3 regions of the Pantoea sp. X-Soil-OKNW-713 genome follow, and region 2 is predicted to be linked to each of the others. Evidence: predicted binding sites of a transcription regulator. Region 2 holds the regulator's gene; each other region holds the start of a gene.
What was found. The regulator ArgR, encoded in region 2, controls arginine synthesis, uptake and breakdown. The targets are predictions, from matches to a motif close to ANTGAATAAAAATACANT.
Positions count from the first base shown of each region.

Region 1: a site for ArgR is predicted at 1,826-1,843, ahead of argC (N-acetyl-gamma-glutamyl-phosphate reductase). Genes of this name have one in related genera too.
Region 3: a site for ArgR is predicted at 2,078-2,095, ahead of argF (ornithine carbamoyltransferase). Genes of this name have one in related genera too.

Region 1 is NZ_AP035995.1:4,254,897-4,260,851, forward strand. Features, by position in the region: gene argB (acetylglutamate kinase) at 1-699, opposite strand, end outside; gene argC (N-acetyl-gamma-glutamyl-phosphate reductase) at 718-1,722, opposite strand; gene argE (acetylornithine deacetylase) at 1,890-3,038, shown strand; gene ppc (phosphoenolpyruvate carboxylase) at 3,283-5,934, shown strand.
Region 2 is NZ_AP035995.1:3,954,413-3,960,367, reverse strand. Features, by position in the region: gene AC6I8R_RS18405 (YdgH/BhsA/McbA-like domain containing protein) at 1-234, opposite strand, end outside; gene yhcN (peroxide/acid stress response protein YhcN) at 324-587, opposite strand; gene argR (transcriptional regulator ArgR) at 1,079-1,549, opposite strand; gene mdh (malate dehydrogenase) at 1,979-2,914, shown strand; gene mscM (miniconductance mechanosensitive channel MscM) at 2,950-5,955, opposite strand, start outside.
Region 3 is NZ_AP035995.1:638,402-644,356, forward strand. Features, by position in the region: gene pyrB (aspartate carbamoyltransferase) at 1-801, opposite strand, end outside; gene argF (ornithine carbamoyltransferase) at 1,046-2,053, opposite strand; gene rraB (ribonuclease E inhibitor RraB) at 2,218-2,637, shown strand; gene miaE (tRNA isopentenyl-2-thiomethyl-A-37 hydroxylase MiaE) at 2,695-3,456, shown strand; gene AC6I8R_RS02885 (GNAT family N-acetyltransferase) at 3,496-3,999, opposite strand; gene AC6I8R_RS02890 (valine--tRNA ligase) at 4,068-5,955, opposite strand, start outside.

The sequences.
Region 1 (5,955 bases), 300 kb from region 2:
ATCCACCGGGCGGCCCAGAGTACGTGCCGCGTCCAGCGCTGCGTTAACTTTAACAATCATGCCATCGGTAATAATGCCCTGGGCGATCAGCTGTTCCGCTTTCGCGGCCGTCATCTCTGCGATGCGTTGACCTTTGCCATCGAGAATGCCGCTGACGTCAGACAACAGTACCAGATCGGCACCAATGGTGGCCGCCAGCGCAGTCGCCGCCTGGTCAGCGTTGACGTTCATCAGATCGCCACCATCAGTGATCCCGATGGAACTGATCACCGGCATATAACCCGCGCCCAGCAAGGTGTTGATTAATGCCGGGTTGCCCGGTGTGGCGTTACCGACGTGGCCCAGTTCTTCATCAAACTGCGCCACATTTACCAGACCCGCATCACCCAGGCACAGGCCCACCGCGTTGATGCCATACTTCTTCGCCCAGGCGAGCAACGTTTTGTTCGCCGTACCCGCCAGGGCACCGGTAATAATGTCAATCTGATCGGCTGGCGTCACGCGCAAACCGTTCTTCTTTTTCACCGGCAGCGCGAGCTTCTTCATCAGCTCATCCACCAGGCAGCCGCCACCGTGCACAATGATCAGCGGACGTTGATACTCGGTACGATACGCCAACAGCGCATCGAACAGGCGAGCCAGCGCTTCTTCGCTATCCAGCAGGACGCCACCCAGTTTAATAATCAGAGGATTGGTCATGGTTTACTTACTCGCCCGTTAAATCAGAGACAGTGTTTCGGGGAAGCCGAAACGAATATTCAGACACTGCACCGCCTGCGAAGAAGCACCTTTCAGCAGGTTATCTTCTGCGGCAACCACAATCAGGTGCTCACCCTGCACGGCAAAACCGATATCACAGAATGGCAGGCCAACCACACCTTTCAACGCCGGCACACCTTTCTTATACAGACGCACCAGCGGTTTGTCGTGGTAGGCGTTATGGAAAGCTTCTGCCACGTCCTGTTCGCTGACGCCCGGTTTCAGGCGGCAGGTGACGGTAGCAAGAATGCCACGCGGGAAGTTGCCCAGATGCGGCGTAAAGATCACCGGCGTACCGAGATGGGCAACAATTTCCGGATGGTGGCGATGATTGAAGATGCCATAAGGTTGCAGGCTGACTTCACAAAAACTGGTAGTGACGCTGGCTTTACGCCCGGCACCGCTGACGCCGCTGGTCGCGTTAATCACCGGCCACTGGTCTTGATTCAGCAGGCCCGCTTCCACCAGCGGTTTCAACGCCAGTTGAGAGGCGGTCGGGTAGCATCCCGGTACCGCCACCAGCTGGGCTTCTTTGATTTTTTCGTGCTGCCATTCCGCCAGGCCGTAAACCGCTTTGTCCAGCCAGTCGCCGTGTTGATGGGTGAAACCGTAATATTGATTGTAGAAAGCACCGTCGTTAACACGGAACGCACCGGAGAGATCAAATACCACGCAACCGGCTTTCAGGAATTCCGGCGCCAGATCGTGACTGACTTCATGTGCGGTGGCGAGGAACACCACATCGACTTTATCCGCCCACTCAGCGGCATCGCTCAGCGGCTGCAATGGCAGGTCGACAATACCTTTCAACTGCGGATGCAGGTCTGAAAGTAACTTTCCGGCATCCGGGCTTTGCGCTGAAACCGCTAAAGCGGTTATGTTCATATGCGGATGGCGATTCAGGTAGGTGGCAAGCTCTACGCCAGCGTAACCACTGGCACCAACGATCAGCGTATTCAACATCAGGCTGTATACCTTATTACAGTCACACGTTCCGGGTCGCGGCCTTGCCCCGTTGCCCACGATGCCGTTTGCAAAGATTTACTGTTCACATGCAGACGACGTTAATGTATTTTTATTCACTATTAATGCATGAATATTGATACATCCTAACCCAAGGACCGTCAACAGTGAAGACAAAATTACCACCTTTTATCGAACTCTACCGCCAGCTGATTGCCACACCATCGATCAGCGCCACCGACGCCGCGCTCGATCAGAGCAATGAAACTTTAATCAATTTGCTGGCGGGCTGGTTTCGCGATCTTGGCTTCGATACTGAAGTGCAACCTGTACCGGGTACACGGCATAAATTTAACCTGCTGGCGCGCATGGGTTCCGGCGCAGGTGGCTTATTATTAGCAGGCCATACCGACACGGTTCCGTTCGATGATGGCCGCTGGACGCGCGACCCCTTTACCCTGACTGAGCATGACAACAAGCTTTACGGTTTAGGCACGGCAGATATGAAAGGCTTCTTCGCCTTTATTCTGGATGCGCTGCGTGACGTTGACGTGACCAAACTGAGCAAACCGCTCTACATTCTTGCCACCGCCGACGAAGAGACGACGATGGCAGGCGCGAAGTACTTCGCTGAATCCACCCAGCTGCGCCCGGACTGCGCCATCATCGGCGAACCGACTTCGCTGAAACCGGTACGCGCGCACAAAGGCCATCTCTCCAATGTGATTCGTATTCAGGGACAATCGGGCCACTCCAGCGATCCCTCACGCGGCGTGAACGCCATTGAGCTGATGCATGAATCCATCACCCAATTGATGCAGCTGCGTAATACGCTGAAAAGCCGTTACAACCATGACGGTTTTGCCATTCCGTACCCGACCATGAACTTTGGTCATATTCACGGCGGCGACGCGGCTAACCGTATTTGCGCCTGCTGTGAACTACATATGGATATTCGACCGTTACCGGGGTTAACCCTGAGTGATCTGGATGGTCTGCTGAATGAAGCGCTGGCTCCGGTGAGTGAGCGTTGGCCGGGTCGTTTGACCGTCGGTGAACTGCATCCGCCGATTCCGGGTTACGAGTGCCCGGTCGACCATGAACTGGTGAAAGTGGTGGAAAAACTGCTGGGTACGCCGACCGAAGTGGTGAACTACTGCACCGAAGCACCGTTTATTCAGCAACTTTGCCCAACGCTGGTGTTAGGCCCCGGTTCTATCAATCAGGCCCATCAGCCTGATGAATTTATTGATACCGCATTTATTAAGCCAACCCATGCGCTCATCACGCAGGTTGTCCATCATTTTTGTCACTGATGGACAATCGATGGGGCATTTCACTGTTTAATCAGCAAAATGCCCCGTCAATGTTCGGGATTTGATAATAAGAATAACTTATCTCGCTTCGCTCTGGTTAAATTCTTTGAATTTCCAGCATTTAGCAGCGAAATTTCGTCAGTTTAAGGCAATTGACGAACAGAGCGATACGTGGCTAGATAAAAGACGAAGTTATGCCCGTTGGGTATATGAATTAAAAAGACGATAAGGGTGTCAGGGTCACATGAACGAACAATATTCCGCAATGCGAAGTAATGTCAGTATGCTCGGCAAACTGCTCGGGGATACGATAAAGGATGCACTGGGAGAGAACATCCTCGATAAGGTGGAGACCATCCGCAAACTCTCTAAGTCATCCCGTGCCGGAAATGACACTCATCGTAAGGAACTGCTGTCCACGCTGCAAAACCTGTCCAATGACGAGTTGCTGCCGGTGGCGCGTGCATTTAGCCAGTTCCTGAATCTTACCAACGTGGCTGAACAATATCAGACCATTGCGCGCAGTGGCGAAGGTGCCAACCACCCGGAGCTGCTGAAAAGCACCTTCGATCGCCTGAAGCAGCAGAAAGACCTGAATGAGAGCGATATCCGCGCGGCGATTGAGTCACTGTCGCTGGAGCTGGTGCTGACTGCGCACCCAACCGAGATCACGCGTCGGACGCTGATTCATAAGCTGGTTGAGGTGAATAGCTGCCTGCAACAACTCGACCATAGCGATATCACCGAATATGAATACAACCAGGTAATGCGCCGTCTGCGCCAACTGGTTGCCCAGGCCTGGCACACCGATGAAATTCGTAAATATCGCCCGACCCCGGTTGATGAAGCCAAATGGGGCTTTGCCGTGGTGGAAAACAGCCTGTGGGAAGGTGTACCGGCGTTTCTGCGCGAGCTGAACGAGCAGGTTGAAGAAACCTTTGGTATGCAGCTGCCAGTGGATTTTGTCCCGGTACAATTTACCTCCTGGATGGGCGGCGACCGCGACGGCAACCCGAACGTTACCGCCACCATCACACGACAGGCTATGCAGCTCGGCCGCTGGAAAGCTGCCGACCTGTTCCTGCGTGATGTCGGCGTGTTGATTTCCGAGCTGTCGATGTCCGAGTGCAGCGACGAAGTACGTGAACTGTGCGGCGACCCGGAAGCGCTGGAACCTTACCGCGTGATTCTGAAACGCATCCGTAGCCAGCTGATGAGCACCCAGGCCTTCCTGGAGCGTCGTCTGAAAGGCGAGCGCGTGCCACGTCCTGCTGATTTGCTGGTGTCCAACGATCAGCTGTGGCAACCGCTGTTTGCCATCTATCAGTCACTGCAACAATGCGACATGGGCATCATCGCCAATGGTCAGCTGCTGGATACGCTGCGCCGCGTGAAGTGTTTTGGCGTGCCGTTGGTGCGTATCGATCTGCGTCAGGAGAGCACCCGTCATACCGAAGCGATTGCCGAAGTGACGCGCTATCTCGGCCTCGGTGATTATGAAAGCTGGTCAGAAGCCGACAAACAGGCTTTCCTGATCCGCGAACTGAATTCCAAACGTCCCCTGCTGCCACGCCAGTGGGAGCCGAGCGATAATACCCGCGAAGTGCTGGATACCTGCAAAGTGGCAGCCGAAGCGCCGCAAGGCTCGATTGCCGCTTACGTCATCTCCATGGCAAAAGTGCCATCCGACGTGCTGGCGGTACATCTGCTGCTGAAAGAAGCCGGTATCACCTACGCCATGCCAGTGGCACCGCTGTTTGAAACGCTCGACGACCTGAACAACGCCAACGACGTGATGAGCCAGCTGCTGGGCATCGACTGGTATCGCGGCTTTATTCAGGGCAAGCAGATGGTGATGATTGGTTATTCTGACTCCGCGAAAGATGCTGGCGTGATGGCCGCAAGCTGGGCGCAGTATCAGGCCCAGGACGCGTTAATCAAGACCTGTGAAAAAGCCGGTATCGCCCTGACGTTGTTCCACGGACGCGGCGGTTCCATTGGTCGTGGTGGCGCACCGGCGCATGCTGCGCTGCTGTCGCAGCCGCCGGGTAGCCTGAAAGGTGGCCTGCGCGTGACCGAACAGGGTGAGATGATCCGCTTCAAATACGGCCTGCCGGAAGTGACTATCGCCAGCCTGTCGCTGTACACCGGTGCGATTCTCGAAGCCAACCTGATGCCGCCGCCGGAGCCAAAAAGCGAATGGTGCGACATTATGGACGGTCTGTCGGCTCACTCCTGTGCGATGTACCGTGGCTATGTACGTGAAAATCCTGATTTCGTTCCCTATTTCCGCTCCGCAACGCCGGAACAGGAACTGGGTAAACTGCCATTGGGTTCACGCCCGGCCAAACGCCGCGCCACCGGTGGCGTGGAGTCGCTGCGCGCGATTCCGTGGATTTTTGCCTGGACGCAGAACCGTCTGATGCTGCCAGCCTGGCTGGGTGCCGGTGCGGCAATCCAGAAAGCGATGGAGCAAGGTCACCAGGATCAACTGGAAGCGATGTGCCGCGACTGGCCATTCTTCTCCACCCGTCTTGGCATGCTGGAGATGGTGTTCTCGAAAGCCGACCTGTGGCTGGCGGAATATTATGATCAGCGTCTGGTGGATAAATCATTATGGCCGCTGGGCCAGCAACTGCGTGACCAACTGGATGCGGATATCAAAGCAGTGCTGACTATCGCCAACGATGCGCATCTGATGGCGGATCAGCCGTGGATTGCCGAATCCATCGCGCTGCGTAATGTCTACACCGACCCGCTGAACGTGTTGCAGGCTGAATTGCTGCACCGTTCGCGCGCGCAGGAAGAGCGTGGTGATGCGCCGGATGCGCGTGTTGAGCAAGCGTTGATGGTGACTATTGCGGGTGTCGCAGCGGGTATGCGTAATACCGGTTAAGCAGACATATCAAGGGGCTTC
Region 2 (5,955 bases):
CTGATTGTTTTCAATGATGCGATAGTGGCTGGCACCCTGAGCATCGGCTTTGGCGGACAGTTCCTGACGGATGTTGTTCTGGTCGCCATCACGGCCACTCACGCTGATGGTTTGGTTCAGCGGTTGCAGATTCATGGTGTCTGCCTGCTCATTGGTAATCAGGCTTGCTGCGCTGGCACCGAAAGAAAGAACGGAAGCCAGGCTCAGCACTGCGATAGATAATTTAGTTTTCATGATTCACTCTCCTGAATTTGGGTCAGCAACCTGAGCGCAATCGCGTCTCAAATGGGTTGCCTTTCACATTGCGTCTTGTTTCGGCGAACTTATTTATAAAGTTCAGCAGTCGCGTGGTAGGTGTTGTCATTACGCGCTTCGATCACGCGATAAGCTTTAGCACCTTGCTGGTCTGCTTTTTCGCTCAGTTGCTGATGGATATCCATCGGCGAACCAGCCGTGCCGCTGACACTGATGGTGCCGGCCGGTTGCAGATTCATTGCCTGATCAGCATTAATAGAATCTGCGGCGAAAGCGCCAAATGACAGGGCAGATAGAATGCTCATGGTTGCGATAGTAGTTTTAACTTTCATGATTATTTCCTCGTCTTCTGTTTTTTCTCTTTTTGTTTGGTGTGATTTGCATCACGAAAAGAAGTATAGATCTAATCACTCATGAAATTAATATTCTGCTAATAATGTTTGGTTGTTATTCTTTGTCCTTATGACAACTTTTAATAACTGAGTGTTATAAAAACCGCCTGGTTTCTGCACAACACCTGTTAATTACATGTAAAAACAATGACCTATGTCATTTTATCTTTCTGTGCGAAATATTACGGTTGATCCAGCTGGCTGATACGCTGCGAGTGGGGTATATGGCTGATGTTGATATGTAAAGCAGTGTAAAATAGCGCGAAAGGTTAAGCGGGATAAAAGGTCCTACCAATTGTCACAGGGCGTGAGAACGGACGAGAATATACTTAATGTATTGTTTCTTGAGGATTTTGCTTCAAGCGTGACGGCGGGTAAAGGGAATGGCCGAGTTGTTACCGGCAGGTAATCTGCCGGTAGCGGGCAGGGTTTTATAGCTCTTGTTCGAATAACATCAGCACAGCGTCATGGAGCTGTTTCACGGTAAAAGCACGCGCGGGGGTAATAAAGATGGTGTCATCACCGGCGATAGTGCCGAGAATGCCTTCGGCTTTACCCAGCGAATCCAGCAAACGGGCGATGAGCTGCGCTGCGCCGGGGCTGGTGTGAATCACCACCAGAGCATCGTTGTAGTCGATATCCAGCACTAAATTTTTCAGCGGGCTGGTCGTGGTCGGTACACCCAGTTCGGCTGGCAGGCAGTAAACCATCTCCATTTTTGCGTTGCGCGTGCGCACCGCGCCAAACTTAGTAAGCATACGAGAAACTTTTGACTGATTGATGTTCTCGAAGCCGTCTTCCTGTAACGCCTGCACAATTTCACCCTGAGAGCTGAATTTCTCTTCTTTCAAGAGGGCTTTGAACGCCTTAACCAGGTCGTCTTGTTTAGATGGGTTTCGCATAGGTTACCAATAAAAAGAGGGATGCGTTGGGCAACAAGCCCATGCAGATAAATGATTATGCATTTAAATGAATTTTTATGCAATAAACAGGTGAGAGGTTCGCCGGGATAAGCTGCGAGGGCGGCGATCATAACAGAGATTTACCGCTACGCCAAAATCGCGGCGTGGCGCGCAAAAGCGAAGGTTGCAATGTTGTTATATTATTGAAGTGGTAACAACAAAATGACTGATCATTGCCGACCCCTGTCTTCTGGCTGCGACCTATGATCATTCAGGCGACTTCTGAAGTGTGGATGTCTCGGGAGCCGTATTGCGGCGTCAGTGTTAATAGCGCGACGGGTATTGTCGCTATCGCCTGAGAAGTTGATTAAACTCGTAACCCGATGGAAACCCGGCAGATCTCTGCCCCACCTTAATAAGGAGTCCAGGATGAAAGTTGCCGTTCTCGGTGCCGCTGGTGGTATTGGCCAGGCGCTAGCACTGTTGCTTAAGACCCAATTACCCGCAGGTTCAGCCCTTTCGCTTTATGACATCGCCCCGGTTACGCCGGGTGTGGCTGTGGATCTCAGCCATATTCCTACCGCAGTGAAAGTTGAGGGTTTTAGTGGTGAAGATGCCACGCCCGCACTGAAGGGAGCCGATGTGGTGCTGATTTCCGCCGGAGTGGCACGTAAACCCGGCATGGACCGCGCCGACCTCTTTAACGTTAACGCAGGCATTGTTCGTAACCTGATTGAGCAGGTGGCGAGCACTGCACCCAAGGCCTTAATTGGCGTGATCACTAACCCGGTTAACACCACGGTGGCGATTGCGGCAGAGGTGCTAAAGAAAGCGGGTGTGTATGACAAAAACCGGCTGTTTGGCGTAACTACCCTGGATATTATCCGCGGCAACACCTTTGTTGCGGCGTTAAAAGGCAAACAACCCGGCGAGATCGACGTACCCGTGGTCGGGGGGCATTCTGGCGTCACCATTCTGCCGCTGCTGTCGCAGGTCAAAGGCGTTAGCTTTAGTGAGCAGGAAGTGTTGGATCTCACCAAACGTATCCAAAACGCCGGTACGGAAGTGGTGGAAGCCAAAGCCGGTGGCGGCTCAGCGACCCTGTCAATGGGTCAGGCTGCGGCACGTTTCGGCCTGTCGCTGGTACGCGCCATGCAAGGGGAAGCGAACGTGGTCGAATGTGCTTATGTGGAAGGGGATGGCGAATACGCGCGTTTCTTCTCGCAGCCACTGTTGTTGGGCAAAACCGGTATCGTGGAGCGCCGTCCACTCGGACCGCTCAGCGCCTTTGAGCAACAGGCGTTAACCGGCATGCTGGATACGCTGAAGAAAGATATCGCTCAGGGCGAAGAGTTTGTGAAATAAACTGACCAGGTGCGCATCCACTGCGCACCTCATTTTTACAATCCACCCGACTTATAATTACGTGCCGCTGGTGTGCCATTGCTGGCCGGGCTTTTCTTGCCCAGGGTTTCCATACGAACCTGGAAAGGCGGGAAGGGCATTTCGATACCGTGCTCGGCAAAACCATGCAAAATCAGCTGATGCAGTTCATGGCGTAGCGGCATGCGGTGGCCCATTTCGGCGGCGTAGACTCGCAGTTCAAACAACTGGATACCTTGTTGCAGATCGACAAGGAACACGTCCGGGGGCGGCGTATCCAGTACATAGGTACAGCGTTCGGCCGCTTGTTTCAGGATCAAGGTCACTTCATCGCTATTCACCCCAGCCGGTGCCGGAATAGTCAGCACCACACGCGTCACCGAATCGGAAAGCGACCAGTTAACGAACTGCTCGGTAATAAACGCCTTATTCGGCACGATAATCTCTTTGCGATCCCAGTCGGTGATGGTGGTCGCACGGGTATTGATGCGGGTGATACTCCCGGTGAGATCGCGGATGGTGACGGTATCGCCGATACGAATCGGCTTCTCGAACAGGATAATCAGGCCAGAAATGAAGTTGGCGAAAATCTCCTGTAAACCGAAGCCCAGACCAACACCCAGCGCGGCGACCAGCCATTGCAGCTTCGCCCATTCAATGCCAATCATCGAGAAGCCAATCAGTCCGCCAATCAGCATCAGGATATATTTGGTCACCGTGGTGATGGCGTAGCCGGTACCTGGCGTCAGGCTCAGGTGCTGCAACAGCGCCAGCTCCAGCAGCGCAGGCATATTGCGCACCAACTGGGTGGTAATAATCAGCACCAGAATGGCGATCAGTATCGAACCGAGGGTAATTGGCTGGATGCTTTCCACCCCCTGCACCGTGGTGCTGACATCCCACAGGCGGATATTTTCGAGGAAACCGAACGCCGAGTGAATCTCCGACCACAACACAATCACCGACACCAGGGCAATCAGGGTCAGAATCGAACGAACCAGGCGCAGCGACTGGGCGCTGATAGCATCCAGATCGATGATGGGTTCATCCGCTTCCACTCCCACGCCCTCAATGCTGGTGGCAGGCTGCTCTTTATCCTCTTCACTGCGCGCACGGTTGGCCAGCATCTCTGCACGACGCTGGCGGGCGCGGTCAAAGGCGATACGGCGGCGTTGGATTAACATCCAGCGGCGAACAATATGGTAAATCACCAGCAGGAAGAACCAGATGCCGACGGAAGTTTCCAGGCGTGCCAGCAGTGCCTGCGCAGTCGCCAGATAGCCAATGCAGGAGGCGAGGGCCGCAACCAGTGGAATGGCGATCATCAGGTTCCACAAAATGCGGTTGATAAAGTTATCGCCGTTGCCTTCTTTATCCAGGTACAGCGGGATGCCGGCGCGCTTCAGGCTGACGGTCACGATGCTTAATGCACCGCAAATCAGGATGAAGCACAGCCTGCCGAGCGTCGAGGAGAACTCACGATCTTCCAGGTTGGCAAAAGCGATCAACAGCATGATTAACGGCACAATCAGGCCAACGGTAAGCGAGTAATAACGCATTGCGCGTGCCACGCGCGCCTGAGGCCAGCGGAAATGCACGACAAACAGGCCATTGGGGCGGGCAAAAGAGGCGCTGATCATAAACGCCCACAGCAGAGGCAGCGTGGCGGTGATGCCATCGCCAATTGCTACCGCTATCGGGTAGGGCCAGGCTTCCTGCAAACCATAGCCGAGAGCCGCCCATAACACCGGAATCGGCACGGCGACCAGAATCGACCAGAACACCGTGCGCATTGTCAGGCCAAAGTGATCCTGTGTCACCTTGCCCACTTTGCTGGCGGCTCGTGCCAGAAAAGCATGATAGTGGCGGCGTGAACTGATGCTGAACCCAACCAGCAGCACGGCTCCCAGAATCGGTAGCACCGTTTCCTTGCTGGTAAACATCATCGCCAGTGCTTTGCCTAACTGGCCCAGCGTATCAAGTGATAACAGCCGTGCCAGGGCTTGTGCGGTATCCACCGGAAAGCTCAGGTCAACCGCGCTGACATCAGCGGTCCAGAACAGATAACGATGGGTGGCATCGCGCACTTCCGTCAGTGCATCCTGTAGCTGGGTATTGGAAACTTTGAGTTTGGTGATTTCCAGAATCAGCGTATCGCAGCCGGAAATTAAGGAGTTAAGCAACTCGCGCTGAGTTTTCAGCTGAGCTTCCAGAATGCGGCTCTGTTCACTGGTGAAAGGCGTGCCATCATCCTGCTTCTCTTTGCGTAATACCTGCTGACGCTCCAGCAAATCCTCATAACGGAGCCGTTGTACGCGCAACTGGCCCATTTCGTTGTCGATCTGCTGTGATTTGGGCATATCCGGCAGACGCGCCACCTGCGCGCGCAAGGCCTCGCCCAACAGGTTCGATGCGCCCAGCCATTGCGATTGCTCACGCAGGGTGCTCAGTGCCTGACGAACTTGCAACGTCTGATTGGTCGCCAGGCGTTGCTGCGAGGCGACCAAATCCATGCGTTGTGCCTGCTGATTAAGGTCAGCAGACAGCTCACGGTTAACCCGGAATTGTTCGCTAATGGCGCTGGGCAAATCGCCGCTGTTTTCCGCCAGTTGCTCGGTACGTTCCAGTGCCTGTTCAGCCTCACGCTGGCGCTGATTGTTCAACTGATTGCGCAGCGCTTGCAGGTAATTATCCAGTTGTGAGGCCTGACGTTGATGCACTTCGGCACGCATGCGCGCCAATTCCTGACGGTTATTGGCGGAGAGTTGCGCCAGTTCCAGTTCATCCACACGCGCTTTGTTGGCGGCGTTCTCCGCCTGACGTGCATAGATCTGGGCCTGTTCCTGCGGGGTGGTGGCGGTTGACGCGCCCTGCACGCGGCGGTCGCTCTCCGTCATGGCCCGGCGCGCCTCGGTCTGCTGCTGCGGCAACTGCGACAGCGAATCGCTGATTTCGCGTGCGCGATCCTGCTCCTGCTGTGCCTGACGTCCTTCTTCCAGTAACTGACTGCTGACCTGCAAAAT
Region 3 (5,955 bases), 3.3 Mb from region 2:
CGGGTGCAGCACCTTCATATTGTCGCGTGCGCCCACCAGGTCGCTGGCGCGCAGAATAAATTGCGCTTTGACGTTGGCGTATTCTGACGGGTCGAGACGCTCTTTCTGCACGCGCGTCATGTACAGGATATCCAGTTCCGGCATCACCTCTTCAATGCTGTCATGGCGCGACCAGCGAATGTTTTGCTCATCCAGCATATCGGTGATGTAAGACGGCATCGCCAGTGCATCAGGGGCGATAAAGAAGAACCGGTTGCCATCGAACTTCGCCAGCGCCTGAGTCAGGGAGTGCACGGTACGGCCATATTTCAGGTCACCCACCATTGCCACATTCAGGTTATCCAGACGGCTCTGGGTTTCACGAATGGTGAACAAATCGAGCAGGGTTTGCGTCGGATGCTGGTTAGCCCCGTCTCCGGCGTTGAGAATCGGCACGCCGCCGGAAAACTCGGTAGCGAGACGGGCCGCGCCTTCCTGCGGATGGCGCATCACAATGGCATCGACATAGGTACCAATCACCGAAATGGTATCGGCGAGGGTTTCCCCTTTCTTACCGAGCGAGGTGTTGCTGCCGTCGGCAAAACCGACGACCGAGGCACCAAGGCGATGCATGGCGGTTTCAAACGACAGACGAGTGCGCGTTGAGGCTTCAAAGAAGCAACTGGCGATGACGTTGTGTTTCAGCAACTCCGGCTGCGGGTGTGCCTTGAGCTGCGCGGCGGTATGCAGTACCAGCTCCAGCTCAGCGCGGCTGAGATCGTTAATTGAAATAATGTGCTTACGATATAGCGGGTTGGCCATAGCTCTCTCCTCTGCGCTGCCGGATGACGGACAAAAAAAAGCCCCTGCTTAAGGGGCTTGATTTGCGATCGATTGATGACGGAAAGAAACAGGTGCGCCGCCAGCTTTCTGGCGTAATTGAGCGTCAAATTGTGCGCTGCGCTGTTGCATGCTTCCTCCCGGCAAATTGTGGCGCATTATACGCATTCACTGCTTTGCATCAAGCAAAAATCGCACGCGAGGTAATCGTTTGCTCCCGCCTGAGTCAGGGCTGGCCGAGCGTTGCCACCATCACGGCTTTAATGGTGTGCATGCGGTTTTCTGCCTGGTCAAACACAATGCTGTGTGCCGATTCAAACACCTCGTTGCTGACTTCCATACCGTCGTTCAGGCCATACTGCTCAGCCATCTGACGTCCCAGCGTGGTTTGGTCATCATGGAACGCTGGCAGGCAGTGCAGGAACTTCACCTGCGGATTGCCGGTCAACGCCAGCATCGCGCTGTTTACCTGATACGGGCGCAACAGCGCGATACGATCAGACCACACGGATTTGTCTTCCCCCATCGAGACCCACACGTCAGTGTAGATGAAATCGGCACCCTGCACGCCGGTGGCGATATCTTCGGTCAGCGTGATTTTGCCACCGGTTTTTTGCGCTGCGATGCGGCATTGTTCCACCAGTTGTTCTTCCGGCCAGCAGCCTTTCGGTGCCACCAGACGCAGGTCCAGCCCGACCATCGCAGCTGCTTCCAGCATGCTGTTGCCCATGTTATTGCGCGCATCGCCAACGTACACCAGCGTCATCTGGTTCAGCGATTTTTGTGGCAGATGTTCCTGCATCGTCAGCAGATCCGCCAGCAACTGAGTTGGATGGAATTCGGTGGTCAGACCGTTCCAGACCGGCACCCCGGCATGTTCCGCCAGGGTTTCCACCAACGCCTGACCATAACCACGATATTGAATACCGTCATACATACGTCCGAGCACGCGCGCAGTGTCTTTCATCGACTCTTTATGGCCGATCTGGCTGCCGCTTGGGCCGAGGTAAGTCACGTTAGCACCCTGATCGTAAGCGGCAACTTCGAAAGAGCAACGGGTACGAGTCGAGTCTTTTTCGAAGATGAGCGCGATGTTTTTGCCTTTCAGGTACTGCGTTTCGCTGGCGTTTTTCTTTGCGTGTTTTAATTCACCGGCCAGTCTTAACAGGTAATCAATTTCTGCTGGGGTGAAGTCCAGCAATCTCAGGAAATGACGTTGGTTCAGCTGACTCATACAGCGCTCCGTGTGGGGATCATAAATGAATTAAAATTCAATCTAACCGTATGAATATGCATTTTCAACCCCGGCGTTAAGAAACTTTCTGTTTTGAGTAGTGGCGCGCGAGGCAGTGTGGGAAAATAATTGCATTCATTGCCGAACATTTTGAGGATATCCCCATGGCATACGAAGCATTGCTGGAAGAACAACGCGAAGAGACGCGGTTGATCATTGATGAATTACTGGAAGATGGCAGCGATCCTGATGCCCTCTACACCATCGAGCACCATCTTTCCTGCAACAATTTTGACTCGCTGGAAAAAGCGGCGGTAGATGCCTTCAAGCTGGGTTATGAGGTGACTGAACCGGAAGAGCTGGAGCTGGAAGATGGCAGCACGGTGATGTGTGTCGACATCCTGAGCGAAGCCGCGCTGAAACCCGAGCTGATTGATGCGCAGGTTGAGCAACTGGTGAATCTGGCGGGCAAATACAACGTAGATTACGACGGTTGGGGCACCTACTTCGAAGACCCGGACGCGGAAGACGAAGATGATGACGGCGACTTCATTGATGATGAAGACGACGGTGTACGTCACTAAAAATGAACGGGCAGCCGCGTTGCTGCCCGTATTTTTTCCCCGCAGATAAAGACATTCATGAAAAACGCCCCGCTATTAGAACCTATCCATCAGTTTCTGCATTGCCGCACACCACAGGCGTGGATTGATGAAGCACGCAAGCCGGAAAACCTGACGTTGCTACTCACCGATCATATGGTTTGTGAGTTAAAAGCCGCGCAAACCGCCGTCTGGTTGATTCGTAAATATGTGGCTGACAAGCCGAGTGGTGACGCTATTCTGGCGTGGCTGAAGCCCTACGAAGATTTTATTTTTGGCGAAGATCACGACAGCAACTTTATCAACGCCCACAAAAATCTGACCAAAAGCATCATTGTGCGTAATGAGTTGCCGTGGGCGGATGATCTGGTGGAAAAGATGGTGCTGCTGATTAAAGAAGAGCTGCACCATTTTTATCAGGTCTGGGAAATTATGCAGGCGCGCGGTCTGCCGTATCGCAAGATTACCGCCAGTCGTTACGCCAAAGGGTTGCTGCGTGAGGTCACGACTCATGAGCCGGATACCCTGGTAGATAAGCTGATTTGCGGTGCTTATATCGAGGCGCGTTCTTGTGAACGTTTCGCCAGCCTGGCACCGTATCTGGATGAGCAACTGGAGAAGTTTTATATCTCGCTGCTGCGTTCCGAAGCGCGTCATTACCAGGATTACCTGACGCTGGCGGCGCAGATTTCGCCGAAAGATATTGCGCCACGCGTGCGCGCGATTGGTGAGACGGAAGGGCGCTTAATCAGCGAACCGGATACCGAGCTGCGTTTTCACAGCGGTGTGCCAACCTTATAAAATCCGCGCGATAAATCGCGCCGCTACGGGACGGAATAATTACAGGGTACGCAGCATACGCACTTCACAATCCACATGCCCGGTGCAGCCCATCGCGGTATCAATCAGGGTAAAACCCAGCGATTCATACAACTTAATGGCGCGCGTCAGGCTGGCGGTGGTTTCCAGATAGCAACGACGGAAACCTTGCTGGCGTGCATAATCCATCGCGCGTAGTGCCAGATCGCGGGCCAGGCCAAAACCGCGCGCTTCCGGCAGAAAGTACATCTTCTGTAATTCACAAATATCCGGCGCGCTACACGCCAGGGGTGCCACACCGCCGCCACCCAGCACTTTGCCCTGATGCTCGACAATCCAGTAAGCGCTGTTCGCCTCGCTGTACAATTCAAACAGCCGGTCCAGATTGGGATCAGACACGGTATAGCCTTTGTCAGCAGTCAGGCCGAACTCGGCAGAGACGTCGCGAATGACCCGAGCAATCAGCGGATTATCGGCTGCGGTAATGGGACGTACCTGAAGATCCAGCGGGGTGACAGTGGTCATTAGCATCTCATCCGATAGAAAAAAGCCGGGCAGTGCCCGGCTTCGGTTAAGCAGTTGGCCTGAAGCGATTACAATGCCGCAATCACGCCCTGCTGTTCAATCAGTTTTGCTTTTGATTGTTCCAGCTCAGCTGCACGTTCGCGCTCTTTCGCCACCACCGCTTCCGGTGCACGGGCAACAAAGCCTTCGTTCGCCAGCTTGGTCTGGATCTTCTCGATCTCAACATCCAGCTTGGTCAGCTCTTTCGCCAGACGATCCAGCTCCGCTTCTTTGTTAACCAGATCCGCCATCGGAATCAGCAGTTCAGCGCCTTCAACGATCTTGGTCACCGATACCGGGCCTTTCTCGCCCGCAGGCAGGATGGTCAGGCTTTCCAGGCGTGCCAGACGCGACAGGAAGTTACGGTTCTCTTCCACGCGACGCAGCGCCGCCGGTGAGCAATCACGCAGCAACACATCCAGCGGTTTGCTCAGGGCGATGTTCATCTCGGCGCGGATATTACGCACCGCGACGATCGCCTGCTTCATCCACTCGATATCCGCTTTCGCTTCCGCATCTTCTTTCGCCGCTTCGTACTGCGGGAACGGTTGCAGCATGATGGTGTCGTCGCTGATATTTTTCAGCACTTTGACACGCTGCCAGATGGTTTCAGTGATAAACGGAATGACCGGATGTGCCAGGCGCAGCAACGCTTCCAGCACCGTCACCAGCGTGTTACGCGTGCCGCGCAGTTCCGCTTCGCTACCGCTGTTCATCACTGGCTTGGTCAGCTCCAGATACCAGTCACAGAACTGGTTCCAGGTGAAGTCGTACAGCAGGTTGGCAGCGATATCGAAACGATAGCTATCCAGTGCTTCACGGTAGGCTTTTACGGTGCTGTTAAACTCGGTGAGGATCCAACGATCCGCCAGCGACAGCTTCATTTCGCCGCCATTCTGGCCACAATCCTGATCTTCGGTGTTCATCAGCACAAAGCGGCTGGCGTTCCACAGCTTGTTACAGAAGTTGCGATAACCTTCGAGGCGCTTCATATCCCAGTTGATGTCACGGCCGGTCGAGGCCAGTGCCGCCAGGGTAAAGCGCAGCGCATCGGTACCTGATGGTACGATGCCGTCCGGGAATTGCTTCTCGGTGCGTTTGCGGATCTTGTCAGCCAGCTGTGGCTGCATCATGTTACCGGTACGTTTTTCCAGCAGCTCTTCCAGCGAAATGCCGTCCACCATATCCAGCGGATCGATGACGTTACCCTTCGACTTGGACATTTTCTGTCCTTCTTCGTCGCGGATCAGACCGGTGATATACACGGTCTTGAACGGCACCTGCGGCTTGCCGTTTTCATCTTTCATGAAATGCATGGTCAGCATGATCATGCGGGCAATCCAGAAGAAGATGATGTCGAAGCCGCTCACCAGCACGCTGGTCGGGTGGAAGGTACGCAGCGCTTCGGTGTTCTCCGGCCAGCCGAGGGTTGAGAAGGTCCACAGGCCAGAAGAGAACCAGGTATCCAGCACGTCTTCGTCCTGGCGCAACGCCACGTCAGCGCCAAGGTTGTTTTCCTGACGTACTTCTTCTTCAGTGCGGCCGACATACACGTTGCCGTGATTGTCGTACCACGCCGGAATACGGTGGCCCCACCACAGTTGACGGGAAATACACCAGTCCTGAATGTCGCGCATCCAGGAGAAATACATGTTTTCGTACTGCTTCGGCACGAACTGGATGTCGCCGTTTTCCACCGCTTCAACCGCGACTTTCGCCAGCGGGGCAGTGCGCACATACCACTGGTCGGTCAGCATCGGCTCAATCACCACGCCGCCACGGTCGCCATAAGGTACGGTCAGATCGTGAGGCTTGATCTCATCCAGCAGGCCGAGGGCGTCAATCGCCGCGACGATCGCTTTACGCGCAGCAAAACGTTCCATGTTCTGGAACTCAGCCGGGATGGCGTTGCTGTAA